DNA from 3 places in the Neorhizobium sp. USDA 3394 genome. Region 1 is predicted to be linked to each of the others. Evidence: riboswitches for the same ligand, from Rfam matches in the RefSeq annotation. Region 1 holds a riboswitch; each other region holds the start of a gene.
The links. A riboswitch is a leader RNA that binds a small molecule or an ion and turns the genes downstream of it on or off. The one in region 1 is predicted to bind cobalamin.
Positions count from the first base shown of each region.

Region 2: linked by a shared signal. The riboswitch ahead of ACZ9EJ_RS14455 (aromatic ring-hydroxylating oxygenase subunit alpha) and the one ahead of ACZ9EJ_RS19375 (CbtB domain-containing protein) in region 1 are both predicted to bind cobalamin.
Region 3: linked by a shared signal. The riboswitch ahead of ACZ9EJ_RS22625 ((2Fe-2S) ferredoxin domain-containing protein) and the one ahead of ACZ9EJ_RS19375 (CbtB domain-containing protein) in region 1 are both predicted to bind cobalamin.

Region 1 is NZ_JBWCDU010000001.1:3,922,848-3,926,975, reverse strand. It holds gene ACZ9EJ_RS19390 (cobyric acid synthase) at 1-62, opposite strand, end outside; gene cobO (cob(I)yrinic acid a,c-diamide adenosyltransferase) at 66-680, opposite strand; gene ACZ9EJ_RS19380 (CbtA family protein) at 677-1,441, opposite strand; gene ACZ9EJ_RS19375 (CbtB domain-containing protein) at 1,455-1,631, opposite strand; cobalamin riboswitch at 1,669-1,882, opposite strand; cobalamin riboswitch at 1,942-2,150, shown strand; gene ACZ9EJ_RS19370 (DUF1636 family protein) at 2,256-2,666, shown strand; gene cobW (cobalamin biosynthesis protein CobW) at 2,663-3,700, shown strand; gene cobN (cobaltochelatase subunit CobN) at 3,717-4,128, shown strand, end outside.
Region 2 is NZ_JBWCDU010000001.1:2,923,087-2,927,214, forward strand. It holds gene ACZ9EJ_RS14450 (BA14K family protein) at 7-429, opposite strand; gene ACZ9EJ_RS14455 (aromatic ring-hydroxylating oxygenase subunit alpha) at 528-1,772, opposite strand; cobalamin riboswitch at 1,874-2,106, opposite strand; gene ACZ9EJ_RS14460 (DUF6656 family protein) at 2,272-2,886, shown strand; gene ACZ9EJ_RS14465 (L-threonylcarbamoyladenylate synthase) at 2,920-3,897, shown strand; gene ACZ9EJ_RS14470 (FAD-binding oxidoreductase) at 3,926-4,128, shown strand, end outside.
Region 3 is NZ_JBWCDU010000002.1:233,476-237,603, reverse strand. It holds gene ACZ9EJ_RS22635 (substrate-binding domain-containing protein) at 1-635, opposite strand, end outside; gene aztD (zinc metallochaperone AztD) at 971-2,209, shown strand; cobalamin riboswitch at 2,400-2,594, shown strand; gene ACZ9EJ_RS22625 ((2Fe-2S) ferredoxin domain-containing protein) at 2,692-3,501, shown strand; gene ACZ9EJ_RS22620 (ABC transporter substrate-binding protein) at 3,498-4,128, shown strand, end outside.

The DNA.
Region 1 (4,128 bases):
TTGCCCACATCCGAGCCCGTTCCCTGAAACATCAGCGCCCGAGCTGGCTTGATCCCGGCCATCGCTTAAAACTCGATGCCGGCCTGGGCCTTCACGCCCGCCTTGAAGTGATGTTTGACCAGCGTCATCTCGGTGACCATGTCGGCGGCCTCGATCAGCGCCTGCTTGGCGTTTCGGCCGGTAACGACCACATGCAGGTCCGGCCGCCGCGCCTGGAGCGTCGCGACGATCTTGTCGAGATCGAGATAGTCATAACGAAGCGCGATGTTGAGTTCGTCGAGGATGACCAGTCCGATCGTCTCGTCCGCCATCAGCTCGAGCGCCTTTTCCCAGGCCTTCTCCGCCGCAGCAACGTCACGCTTCAGGTCCTGGGTTTCCCAGGTGAAACCTTCGCCCATCGTGTGCCAGACGACGCGGTCACCGAAGACGGCAAGCGCCGGCTGCTCCCCGGTCGACCAGGCGCCCTTGATGAACTGCACGACGCCGACGCGGCGGTTGTTGCCGAGCATGCGCAGCGCCAGGCCGAAGGCGGCGGTGGATTTGCCCTTGCCCGAGCCGGTATGGACGATGAGAAGACCCTTTTCCTGGGTCTTCTCGGCCACTTCCGCATCCTGAACCGCCTTGCGGTTCGCCATCTTGGCGCGATGGCGCTCGACGGACGCCTCGTCGATCTCCTTCACCGGGAAGCGAGCTTCGCCGGAGATCCGGCAGAAGCTTCCTCGCCGGCCCGGAATCTTTCGCGGACCACACCGGTAAGCGCGCCGAGCACGGCCCAGAACACCAGGTTGGTGGCATAGACGGCGTTGACGAAGCGGGCATGAAGATCCATCGGGACCGCCGTTTCATGGCTTGGCGGGAGCGGCGCGCCGACGAGATGCGGAGCGATCAGCAGCACGATAGCAAGTGCCGCGAACACGGCCGAGCGGGTATAGACGAGAAGGCCGAGGCCGATTGCCGTGCAGACAGCCGTCGAGAGCCACCAGATCTGGCGCGGTCCGAGCTCGGCAGCCGGCATGCCGGGCAGTTCCGGCGGCAGGCCGAGGCCGGGCGCGAGGATGACGGCGAGGAAGCCGGCAATGCCGAACATCAGGCCGCCGCGCCAGCCCTTGAAGCCCCCAAAGGCTTCCGAAGCGGCAACGAGGACAAGGGCGAAGCCGATAGCCGACAGCATGTCGGCGGCAGCAGTATAGATGAAACGTTCGAAGCCATCGGCAGGAGCCCAGGCTTCTTCGCTGTGGTGATGCTCGGCAGCAGGTGCCGCGGTGCCGGCAGCGGCAGGTGCCGCGTCATGGCTGTGGCCTGTCTCGGGCGCGGCATTTTCATACACTTCCGCCTGCAGGATCAGCGGCACGGTGGAGAAGCTCTGCATCACGGTGAGCAGCAATCCGGACAAAAGCCCGGCGATCACCGCCGTGAAGACGATGTTACGAAACAGCGACATTTGGGAGAACTCCTCAGTGGCAGGGGAAGGCGAGCGAGTGGCGCGTGTCATGCGCGGCATTGTGGACGACTTCCAGATGCGAGAAGCCGACAAAACCGACGATGAACAGGCCGAGCAGGGCCGTCATGCTGAGGGGAATGATCTTCGAAGCGGAAATGCCGACTGCGGTTGCAGCAGAATTCGTAACCATGGTCTCGTCCTTTCGCCCTCCACCCGAGGGCCGTTCACGTTCTTTGCCGCCTCTGGCAGGTCTCCTGGCTCGCGGATCGGACGCCTTTACCCGCCTTCCCGGATTTCTCCAGTGGCTTGACGGCCGAACGGCCGTTTTGGGCAAAGACTTTCCGCTTACAGTTGCGGGGGCAGCCGCGGGTTGGACGACAGAATTCGTCGCACCGCATTCCCTCTAAAACCCTTCCGGGCACCATAGGCTGGGCCACTATAGACGAATTCGGCGTCACGGCAATCGCCTTTGCGACGCATTGACATGGGTGTGCGACCGGGCTTAGGTGAAGGGAGATGGTCCCTTTCCGGCAACGGGGAGGGCTAAGAGAGAATGCGGTGCGATCCTTTCCTAAGGATCAATGCCGCGGCTGCCCCCGCAACTGTAGGCGGCGAGCCGTTTGCCGAGAGGCCACTGGAGAAATCCGGGAAGGCAGGCAAATGGCGGCGACCCGCGAGCCAGGAGACCTGCCGTCCGATAATTTTGCTTCACCGGGCGGGGTGCTCCGGGCGAAGTTTCTCGATCACCGCAGACGGTTTTGGCCTTCTGCTCCGCGCCCCGATTTTTCGACCCCGGCGGGAACGCGGCTGACCGATGAGTGACCACCGACCAGATGATCCGGCTATCGCCAGCCCGGCAGATGTGACGATTTTCGTCTGCACGAATTGCCGTGACGCCTCCGACGGCGAAATCCGGCCGGGTATCGCGCTGATCGCGGCACTGCGTGAAGCGGCCGCCGGCAAGCCGCTCGCCGTCAAGCCCGTCACCTGCCTTGCCAATTGCGAAAAGAGCCCGAGCGCCGCCTTCAACCACAAGAGCGGCTGGTCCTATGTCTTCGGGCATCTGTCGCTCGACAATGTCGAGGACATCGTTACCGGCGCGATGATGCTGGCCGAGGACGAGCGCGGTTTCCTTCCCCTTCGCGGCCGTCCCACCTGCCTGCGCGGCAAGGGCATGACGGCCCGTATTCCACCCTTTCATCATCACGAGGACATGCCATCATGAGCGTTTCGTTCGACCGCGTTCCCTGCACCGTCGTCACCGGGTTTCTGGGAGCCGGCAAGACCACGCTGATCCGAAACCTGATCGAGAACCTCAAGGGCAAGCGCTTGGCGATCATCGTCAACGAATTTGGCGATGTCGGCATCGATGGCGACGTGCTGAAAGGCTGCGGCATCGAAAGCTGCCCGGAAGACAACATCATCGAACTTGCCAACGGCTGCATCTGCTGCACGGTCGCCGACGATTTCGTGCCGGCAATCGACCGTATCCTGGCCATGGAGCCGCGCGTCGACCATATCCTCGTCGAAACCTCCGGCCTCGCCTTGCCGAAGCCGCTCGTCCAGGCCTTCCAGTGGCCGGACGTCAAGGCACGGGTGACGGTCGACGCGGTGATTGCCGTCGTGGATGGGCTGGCGCTCGCCGAAGGCCGCGTTGCCGACGACCACGAAGCGCTGGAAGCCCAGCGTCAGGCGGACGGCTCGATCGACCACGACGATCCGGTCGAGGAAGTGTTCGAGGACCAGGTGGCCTGCGCCGACATGATCGTGCTCACCAAGAGCGACCTTCTCGATGCCGCCGGCCTCGCGACCGCCAGGGACCGCGTCGCAGCACATCTACCGCGTGCCGTGAAAATCGTCTCGGCCGCCAATGGCGCCATCGACCCGGCCGTGCTGATCGGTCTCGGCCTTGCTGTTGAGGACGATATCGAAAACCGCAAGACCCACCATGATGACGAACTCGACCACGATCACGACGATTTCGACAGTTTCGTCGTCGATCTGGCCGCAGTGACCGATGCTGAAAGCCTGGCCACCCGCATCTCCGCGACGGCCGAAGCCGAAAACGTGCTGCGCATAAAAGGCTTCGTGGAAGTCGCGAACAAGCCGATGCGCCTGCAGGTTCAGGCGGTAGGATCGCGCGTGAACCATTATTTCGACCGCGCCTGGGCACCCGGCGAAGCGCGGGTAAGCCGCCTTGTCGTGATCGGCGAAAAAGGTATCGACCGCGCAGCGATCGAAAGGATGCTGGCCGCATAAGAGGCCCGAGGGAAGGATGCACATACTCGCCACCACATCGTCGTCTCTCGACGACCTGATCGAACCGGTCGACCTCAACCAGTCACCGGCCGACGTGGTGGTGCTGTCCTTTTCCGGCAGCGACCTGAACGGCATTGCGGCCGTGTGGAATAAGCCTGCAAGCGGCGGGAGCGATACCCCCCTCTGGCCTGCCGGCCATCTCCCCCTCAAGGGGGGAGATTGGCAAGATGCACCCGCCTTCCTCAAAAGCCAACGCCGGAGTGACGCGAGGCCTAGCCACGATTCGATCTCCCCCCCTGAGGGGGAGATGGCCGGCAGGCCAGAGGGGGGTGGCCCCTCCGACCACAACTCGGACAAGCTTAGTCCCCCCATTCCTCCAACTCTCCGCCTCACCAACCTCTCCGATCTCCGCCACCCCATGTCGGTGG
Region 2 (4,128 bases), 1.0 Mb from region 1:
GCCTGCTTATCTGTAGGGCGAGATGCAGCGTGCCCTCACGCCGGCGCGTGGTGCGTAGGTATCGTCCCAGGCCCGATAGCTGCGATAACGGCTTTCACACCAGGCGACGTGGCGGCTCGAATAACCGCCGCGGTCGGCCTGTATGGCACCACCGATGATGGCACCGGCGCCGAAGGCGGCGAGCGGGAACCAGAACCCGTTGTGATAACGGTAGCCCGACCGGCGGTCACGATAACCCCGGTGGCCACGATACCAGCCATAACGGTCACGCCGGAAGTCGCGACGGTACTGGACATTGGTGATATCGCCGGCGGCCGAAATGCCGGACGGCGGCGCCGGCATTTGGACAGCCTGCGCCGGGACGACACCGGCAAACATGGTGGCGACGGCAACTGCCGCTGCCGTCAAGCGCAAACGAAGAGCATTCATCCCGGGCGTTTCCTCATTCTGATTTTCAATGAGAAAACAACGCCGGATGTGAGATTCCGTTCCTGGCAGAGCGCCCGGCACGGATCACGACTTGGCGATCAGGCGACGATCGAAAGTTGCGCCTGGTCGCCCTGCAGCCGGTTGACCATGAAGTTCGAATACCATTCGACGAACTGCATGACGCCGCCCTCGTGGAGCGCCGAGTAGGGACCCGGCTCATAGGCGGGCGAGCGAATGCCGAAGGCGTTCTCCTCGACGATCTGGCGGTCCTGGTCGTTGGTCATGTTCCAGACATGGGTCAGTTCTTCGAGATTGTAATCGACGCCCTCGACCGCATCCTTGTGGACCAGCCACTTTGTGGTGACCGCCGTTTCCTCCGGGCCGAGCGGAGTGACGCGGAACGAGATCGCATGGTCGCCGAGAATGTGGTTCCAGGTGCTGGGATAATGGAAGAGCAGCATGGTGCCGATCGAGTTGATCGTCACGTCGTCGGAGAGTTTGCGCTGTACGGCGTTGCGGCCGCTCATCGTATAACTCTCGGCATCCTCGATCAGCGGCATGCGCGCGACGCGGAACTGGCCGGTCTCGTCCATCCGGAACTCGCTCGGCAAACCCGCCTCCTCGCAACGCTGCCAATGGGCGGCGATGACCGGATCGTCCTTGGCGCCCTGGACGCCGGTCGCTGTCGGCGATTCCGGATAGGTACGGCAGAGTTCCGGGTGGTTGGCCGCGCAGTGGTAGCACTCGCGGTTGTTTTCCCAGACGAGCTTCCAGTTGCCCTTCTCGATGATCGTCGACTGGTGGGCGACCTTGGCTTCCGACAGGCGGTGCGGGGCCATATAGGGTTCGATCGCGGCGCGAACGGGGGCGAAATCCGGTGCTTCGTTGGCAAGGCAGATGAAGATATAGCCGGCGACGCTCTCGCAATGGACCTTCTTCATGCTGAACTGGGTCTTGTCGAAATCCTGTCCCATCTGGCGGCCGACCAGAAGCGAGCCGTCCAGCTCGTAGGTCCACTGATGGTAGGGACAGACGAGCCTGACCGCCGAGCCATGCTCCTTGGTGCAGACGCGGCTGCCGCGGTGGCGGCAGGTATTGTGCAGCGCCCGGATCTGATTGTCGCGGCCGCGCACGACGACGATGGGATAATCGCCGATCTGCAGGGTGAAATAGGCTCCGGCCTTCGGCAGCTCGCAATCATGTCCGACGAACAGCCAGTCGCGATACCAGATCATTTCCAGATCGAGCTTGTAATAGGCGGGATCGGTGTAGAAGGGCTGTTCGAGGCTGAAGCCTTCGCGGCGGTTCTTGAGCTGCCGCAGGGCCTGATTGCGAATTTCCATATTACCTTCCTTGTCAATGTGGACAGCGGAAGGACATGGAAATGCCGGTCGGCCTCAAGGCCTACCCAACACCCTGTCCCGAACGCCCGCCGCGTCCGGTCGTCATTTTTGATCCCGAGGCTGGTTTCCGGGCTCAGGAGCTTGTCCCTTGGGGGGACCGGCTCGGCGCCTTCCCGGGCGGCCGTTACGGCTCTTTCCCAGTGGCTCATGCCGTGCCTTGTTGCTCCACCACCGTTGCGGGGGCAGCGCCGGATTAGGGTTTCTAAAGACCCCTGCCGGCTTCCCAATTCTCCGCCTTCCCTAGTCAGGCGACACCTCAAGATCGAGGCGGATATAATCATCGAGCGAGCGTGTCGCATAGGCGACATTGCGACATCGGCAACCGCGTTGGCGACAGCGGCGAAACGGCCCAGAATGCAACACTCCAGCCCCGCGAAAGCGAAACCAGTCATTAAGGGATAAGCCATAAAATCCCGGCTCGAATGGGAGCGATGCCACCGTGCAGGCCAAGGGAAAGATTCGTTATTATAAAGCTCCTCCGCCAACGCCTCCGGCGCCGGTGGTGATGAAGACTGCCGCCCATTCCGAATTCCTCCGGACGGGGCGCATCGCCCGCTACAATCCGGTCTGGCTGCCGGAAGAGCGCCGTTATCTCACCCATGAAGAGGTCGCAGAGCGCACCGGCAAAAGGCTCGAGGCAGCCGGGGAAACGAGCCACAACCGGATCAACTCCTTCCATCGCTCGATCCAGTTTCCAAAGATCATCTTTCACCACACGCTCGATGAGCGGCCGCATCTCGGCTATTGCCATGTCACCGCGGCAAGAACGTTTCTTCCACGCGGCATCCCCGTGAGCTGGTCGTTCTATATCGCCAACTTCTTCTCCAAGATCGGCGAGGAGGAAACGTTTTTCGAGCATATCAGCCCGGCCTATTCCCGCATGTACTTTGCCGTTGCGGTCGAACGCGAGGCCGATCAGCCGCTGAAGATCAACCGCACGATCCGCAAGAACGGCCTTCTGTTCCAGACCAACGATCCGATGGAAGCGGTCAAGAACGTCCTGATGCTTGGCACTTCCAACGAAATGCTCCGCGAGATCATCAAAAAGCTTTGAAGACGCCCGGGTCCGCGTTATTGACGGGCGGATATGACGGCTCAAATCATCGACATCACCCGGGATCACGACGGCGCGCTTGCCCAAGCCTGCACCGTCCTTGCGGACGGTCTTCCCGTGGCGATCCCGACCGAGACGGTCTACGGACTTGCGGCGGATGCCACCAATCCCACCGCCATCACCCGCATCTACGAGACCAAGGGCCGGCCGCGCTTCAACCCGCTGATCTGCCACATGTCGGATCTCGACATGGCCGAGCGTTATGCCGACTTCGATCCCATCTCGCGAAAGCTTGCTAGAGCCTTCTGGCCGGGGCCCCTCACCCTGATCCTTCCCCTGAAGCCCGAAAGCGGCATTCATCCGCTGGCGACGGCCGGGCTCGATACGGTCGGCATCCGGCTTCCCAAGGGCTTCGCTTCGGAACTCATCCGTGCCTTCGGCAAGCCGCTCGCGGCCCCCAGCGCCAATACGTCCGGCAAGGTGAGCCCGACCAGCGCGCGCCACGTGGCCGACGACCTGGGCGACAAGCTGGCATTGATCATCGACGGCGGCGCGGCTCCTGTCGGTGTCGAATCGACCATCGTTCGCGTCGAGAACGGCGTGATCCGGCTGCTGAGACCGGGCGGGGTAGCCGCCGAAGAGATCGAGACGGCAACCGGCCTTGCGGTGATCCGACCGGAGGGACCGGCGGCGATCATCGAGGCTCCCGGCATGCTTGCCTCTCATTATGCGCCGGGTGCCGCGGTGAGGCTCAATGCCGACCATGTCGAGACCGGCGAGGCGTTGATCCGGCTCGGTTCCGCTCCGGTGAAGGGAATGGAGCTCGCCGCAGCGGTTTTTGACCTGAGCCCGTCCGGCGACCTTGCGCAGGCGGCGGCAAACCTGTTCGATTACCTGAAACGCGCCGACGCCACCGGCGCCGCCAGCATCGCCGTCACGCCCATTCCCGACCATGGGCTCGGCGAGGCCATCAACGACCGGCTGGCGAGGGCGGCCGCCCCGCGGGAATAAGCCGGGGGCAAAAGACGAGGAGACGCTGATGGACATTCCAGGGCCGAAACCAGAACTTCTCGACCGCTTCGCGGCGATCGTCGGCGAGAACCACGTCCTGCGCGGCGCGAACGATCTTGCGCCGCATCTCGTCGAGGGCCGCGGGCTCTACAAAGGTTCTTCGCCTATGCTCCTGAAGCCGGGTTCGGTCGAGGAAGTCTCCGCGATCCTGAAGCTTGCAAGCGAGACCGG
Region 3 (4,128 bases), on a different contig from region 1:
TGCACCGCTTCCAGCGGCGGAATACCGCTTTCCGCCATGGCGTCGCGATAGCCTTCGTGGCGGAACCGGGCGCGGTCGGAGGTCGCGAAAGCGCCGGAGACGAACAGAATGCGGCGATGCCCAAGTCCGATCAGCAGCGTGGTCAGCTCGTGGCCAGCGCCCCGGTTGTCGACGGTGACGGCGGCGGGAAACAGCGCGGTCGGCATGTTGTGGAGGAGCACGGTCGGCGGCAGCGAGGGCATGAGGGCAACGCTCGTGGCCGGATCGCAGACGGTCAGGATCAGGCCGGTCGGCCGGTCGTTGAGAAGCGAGGCGACTGCGTCCGCCTCGCGTGCAGGGTCGTAGTTCGACTGGGCGATCAGCACGCCATGGCCGGCAACCAGCATGCGGTTCTGGATGCTGGAAAGCGACGAGGCGAAGACGGGATTGGTGATGCTGGGGATCAGCACGCCGACCACCGGCCGTTGCCCTGGCCTGCCGGCCGATGAATGTATCGGCCGATAACCGAGCTCTGCCGCCGCGCGGCGGACCCTGCGGGCCATGCGGTCGCTGACATTGCCGTTGCGACTGAGCGCCCGGCTCGCCGTTGCCAGCGAACATCCGGCTCTTGTTGCCACCTGCTGCAATGTCGTCATCAGGGAATGCCTCTTCCGTTTACCAGGCCGCACGGCCTGCCGAGAGCAGATTTCGTCCCGATATGTAAGAGTTTTATGTCAGCAACGGCGGATTCTCCTCAGACGCGGCAAAGCCGACTGTCGCCAGGCAAGCTTTAAGGCCCATCTTGTTCTGGCGCGTCAAACGCTCCACGGCCCTGATCGCGAGGCCGAAACACGGCAAATGCCATTCATCGCATTTTTAAGATTGACAGCCCTCGTGTATGTAATGTTATTACATTTATCAAGCGAGCGTAACTCTGTAACATGCCCTAGCCCGCTCCCGACGCCGCGATCAACAATCAGGAAGGAAGCTCATGAATTTGTCCCTCGCTCGAAACAGTCTGCTGGCCGCTGTTGCGTCAGGTCTGATCTTGGCGGCTTGCGGAGCGTTTGCCGATGAAGATCATGAGACGAAGCAAGCATGGCGTCTGTTTGTCGGCGATCACACGATCCCCGTCGTGCGTGCCATCAACTTCGAGAACGGCAAGGAACTCGGCCGCTATGACGTCAAGGGTCCCGCGGCCCTGACCGCCAGCGCCTCCGGCCAGACCGTATTCGCCACCCAGTCGGATCATGACATCGTGCACGTCATCAAGACTGGCATCGATTTCTCCGATCACGGCGGGCATCGGGATCTGGAGGTCTCCGACGTCGGGTTGTTGCCCGTGACTTTCGAGGGCAGGCGTCCCTTCCACGTTGTTCCGCATGACGACCACGCGATCCTTTTCTACGATCGAGGTGGCAAAGCGGAGATCATCGATGAAACGGCTCTTCTTGAGGGCAGGACCGAGGTAAAGACAGTCGATACGACGAGGCCGCATCACGGCGTAGCGGTGACGATGGGTCGTTTCGTGCTCGTGTCCGTCCCAAACACTGAAGTCGAAACCAAGCCCGACGAGCTTCCGCCGAGGGTCGGTCTTCGCGTCGTCGATGAGGCGGGCAAGCAGGTCGGCGACATCGCCAAATGCACCGATCTTCACGGCGAGGCCACCTCGGCCCGGCTCGTCGCCTTCGGTTGCAAGGAAGGCGTTCTTGTCGCACGGCCCGGGGGCATGGACGGACCGAAGCTGGACATGCTCGCTTACCCGGCGGACCTGCCGAAGGGCAGCACCGGGACCTTGCTTGGTGGCAAGGCGATGCAGTTCTTCCTCGGCAACTACGGCGAGGACAAAATCGTCCTGATAGATCCGGATGCCGAGAAGCACTTCCGGCTGATCGACCTCCCCACCCGCCGCGTCGACTTCCTGCTGGATCCGGCAACGCCGCGCAATGCCTACATCCTGACGGAGGACGGTGATCTTCATGTGCTGGACGTGATCAAGGGCGAGATCGTTCGCAAGGCCGGGGTCACCGAGCCCTACAGCAAGGACGGCCATTGGCGTGATCCGCGGCCGCGTCTTGCCGTTGCGGACGGTCATATCGTCATTACCGATCCGCGGCACTCGCTGATTCGCGTCGTCGATGCGGAGAGCCTGAAGGAGGTCCGTACGATTCCCGTCGAAGGAAACCCTTTTACGATCGTTGCCGTCGGCGGCTCCGGCGCATCGCACTGATGCGGACAACCTTTGGCTCCGGAATTGTCACCGCAGTTCCGGACCGGGATCATTTCATCAGAAATGACGATGCAGTAGTCCGGAGCCTGACGACTGCGCTTTCTTCCGGCCTGATCTTGGACGAAATCTTCCGGATCCTTTGTGCGCCCTGGGGACAACCAGCCACGGCGTTGACAGTCGGCAAAGGGCGTGTAGGTTGGCGCCGTCAAGGTTCTTCCATCCCGCGATGGAAGCTAAGAGGGAATCCGGTAAAAACCGGAGCTGTCCCGCAACTGTGAGCGGTGAGCCGTTCGTCCAACATGTCACTGGCAGCCAATGCCGGGAAGACGGGCGATGAAGGCTTTGACCCGCAAGCCAGGAGACCTGCCTGACGATAGAAGTTCCGTGGTCGGGGTGTGCCACAGGGATGACGGTTCCGTCGGGCCATCGCGCCTGCCGTAACCTTCATTTTTGCTGCCTCCTCAATGAGTGAGACGAAGGCAGTGAAAACACAGGGATTACCTTCCCAGAATTTATCCGGTCGCGCCGTCCTCCTGATCGCGAAATCCGCCTTTGCGGCATCGCCGCATCGGGAAATGCGGCGGCTCGCGGAGCTTGCGGCCGGCGCGACCGGAGCCCGAACCGTGCGCTTCGCCTTTACCGAGCAGGGAACCCCTTCCCTGCGCGAAGCGCTGTCCGATCTGCTCGACGAGGATGTCGAAACCGTCGTGATCGTGCCGCTTGTCCTGCCCATGGAGCCAAGCTTCCATATCTGGCTGACGAAATCGCTGACGCGCTGGAAGGCCGCCGACAGCCGCCCCTGGCCCGCCTTGTCCGTCGCCAAGGATATCGCCTCCAGCACGCTGATGGCGCATCTTCTCGGCGAACTGCTTGAGACGGCCGAGGCGCTGGATGCTCCAGAGACCGAAAACCCGCCTGTCATCGAAGGTTCCCTCGTGCCGGCCCAGAAACGCCGCGTGCTGGTCTGCCAGGGCGGTCCCTGCAACGCGGCCGGAGCCGATGTGATCTGGGGACATCTTCGCAACCAGCAGGAGCGGCAGAAATTGCGCGCTGCCGGCGATGGCACGATGACGGCAAAGTCCACATGTCTCGGTCCCTGCAGCCTGGCGCCCGTGCTGCAGGTATTTCCCGAAGGCACCTATTACGGCGGCGTCAACGAAAATGCGATCGACCGGATCATCGGCGAGCACCTGCTGGGCGGCCGTATCGTCGAGGACTTCGCCTATCACCCGACGGGCCGCAAGCAGCGGCTTCGCACCCCATCCGAACAGAACAAGAGGAGAGAGAATTGAGGTCGCAGACCGTATCGCGCCTGGCCGCCGCCTGGCTCACCGCCGCCACCTTTGTCACCGCGGGCACTGTCTTCGCAGGCGAGCCGCTTCGCGTCGGTGCCACCTACATCACCAGCGGCACGGACCCGGCCAAGGGCTCGAACGGCTGGGCTCTGGTCAGCCATGGCGTCGGCGAGAACCTCTTCACCGTCGATCGCAACGGCAAGCTCGTGCCGGAACTGGCCGAGAAGGCAGAGCGCATCGCAGACCTGACCTGGACCGTCACCCTGAAGCCCGGCCGCCTGTTCTCCGATGGCACGCCCGTCACCGCCAGGGCACTGGCAGCCGGTTTCGATACGACGTTCGCCAACAACAAGGCGGCGCTCGCGACCGGCGGCAAGCTGACCTTCGAGGCGGGCGACGACCTGACGCTGAAGGTGACGACCGAAAAACCGGTGCCGTTCATTCAGGCACTCTTTGCCGAATGGCCGCTGGTTGCCTACAAGCCCACCGGGACCGGCAATGCCGTCTTCAGCGGTCCTTACCGTGTCTCCGACTTCAAGGCGGATGCCTCGATCACGCTTGCGGCCAACATGCATTTCGCCGGCGCCGAAAAGCGTTCGCCGGTCAATTTCCGCAGGTTCGGTG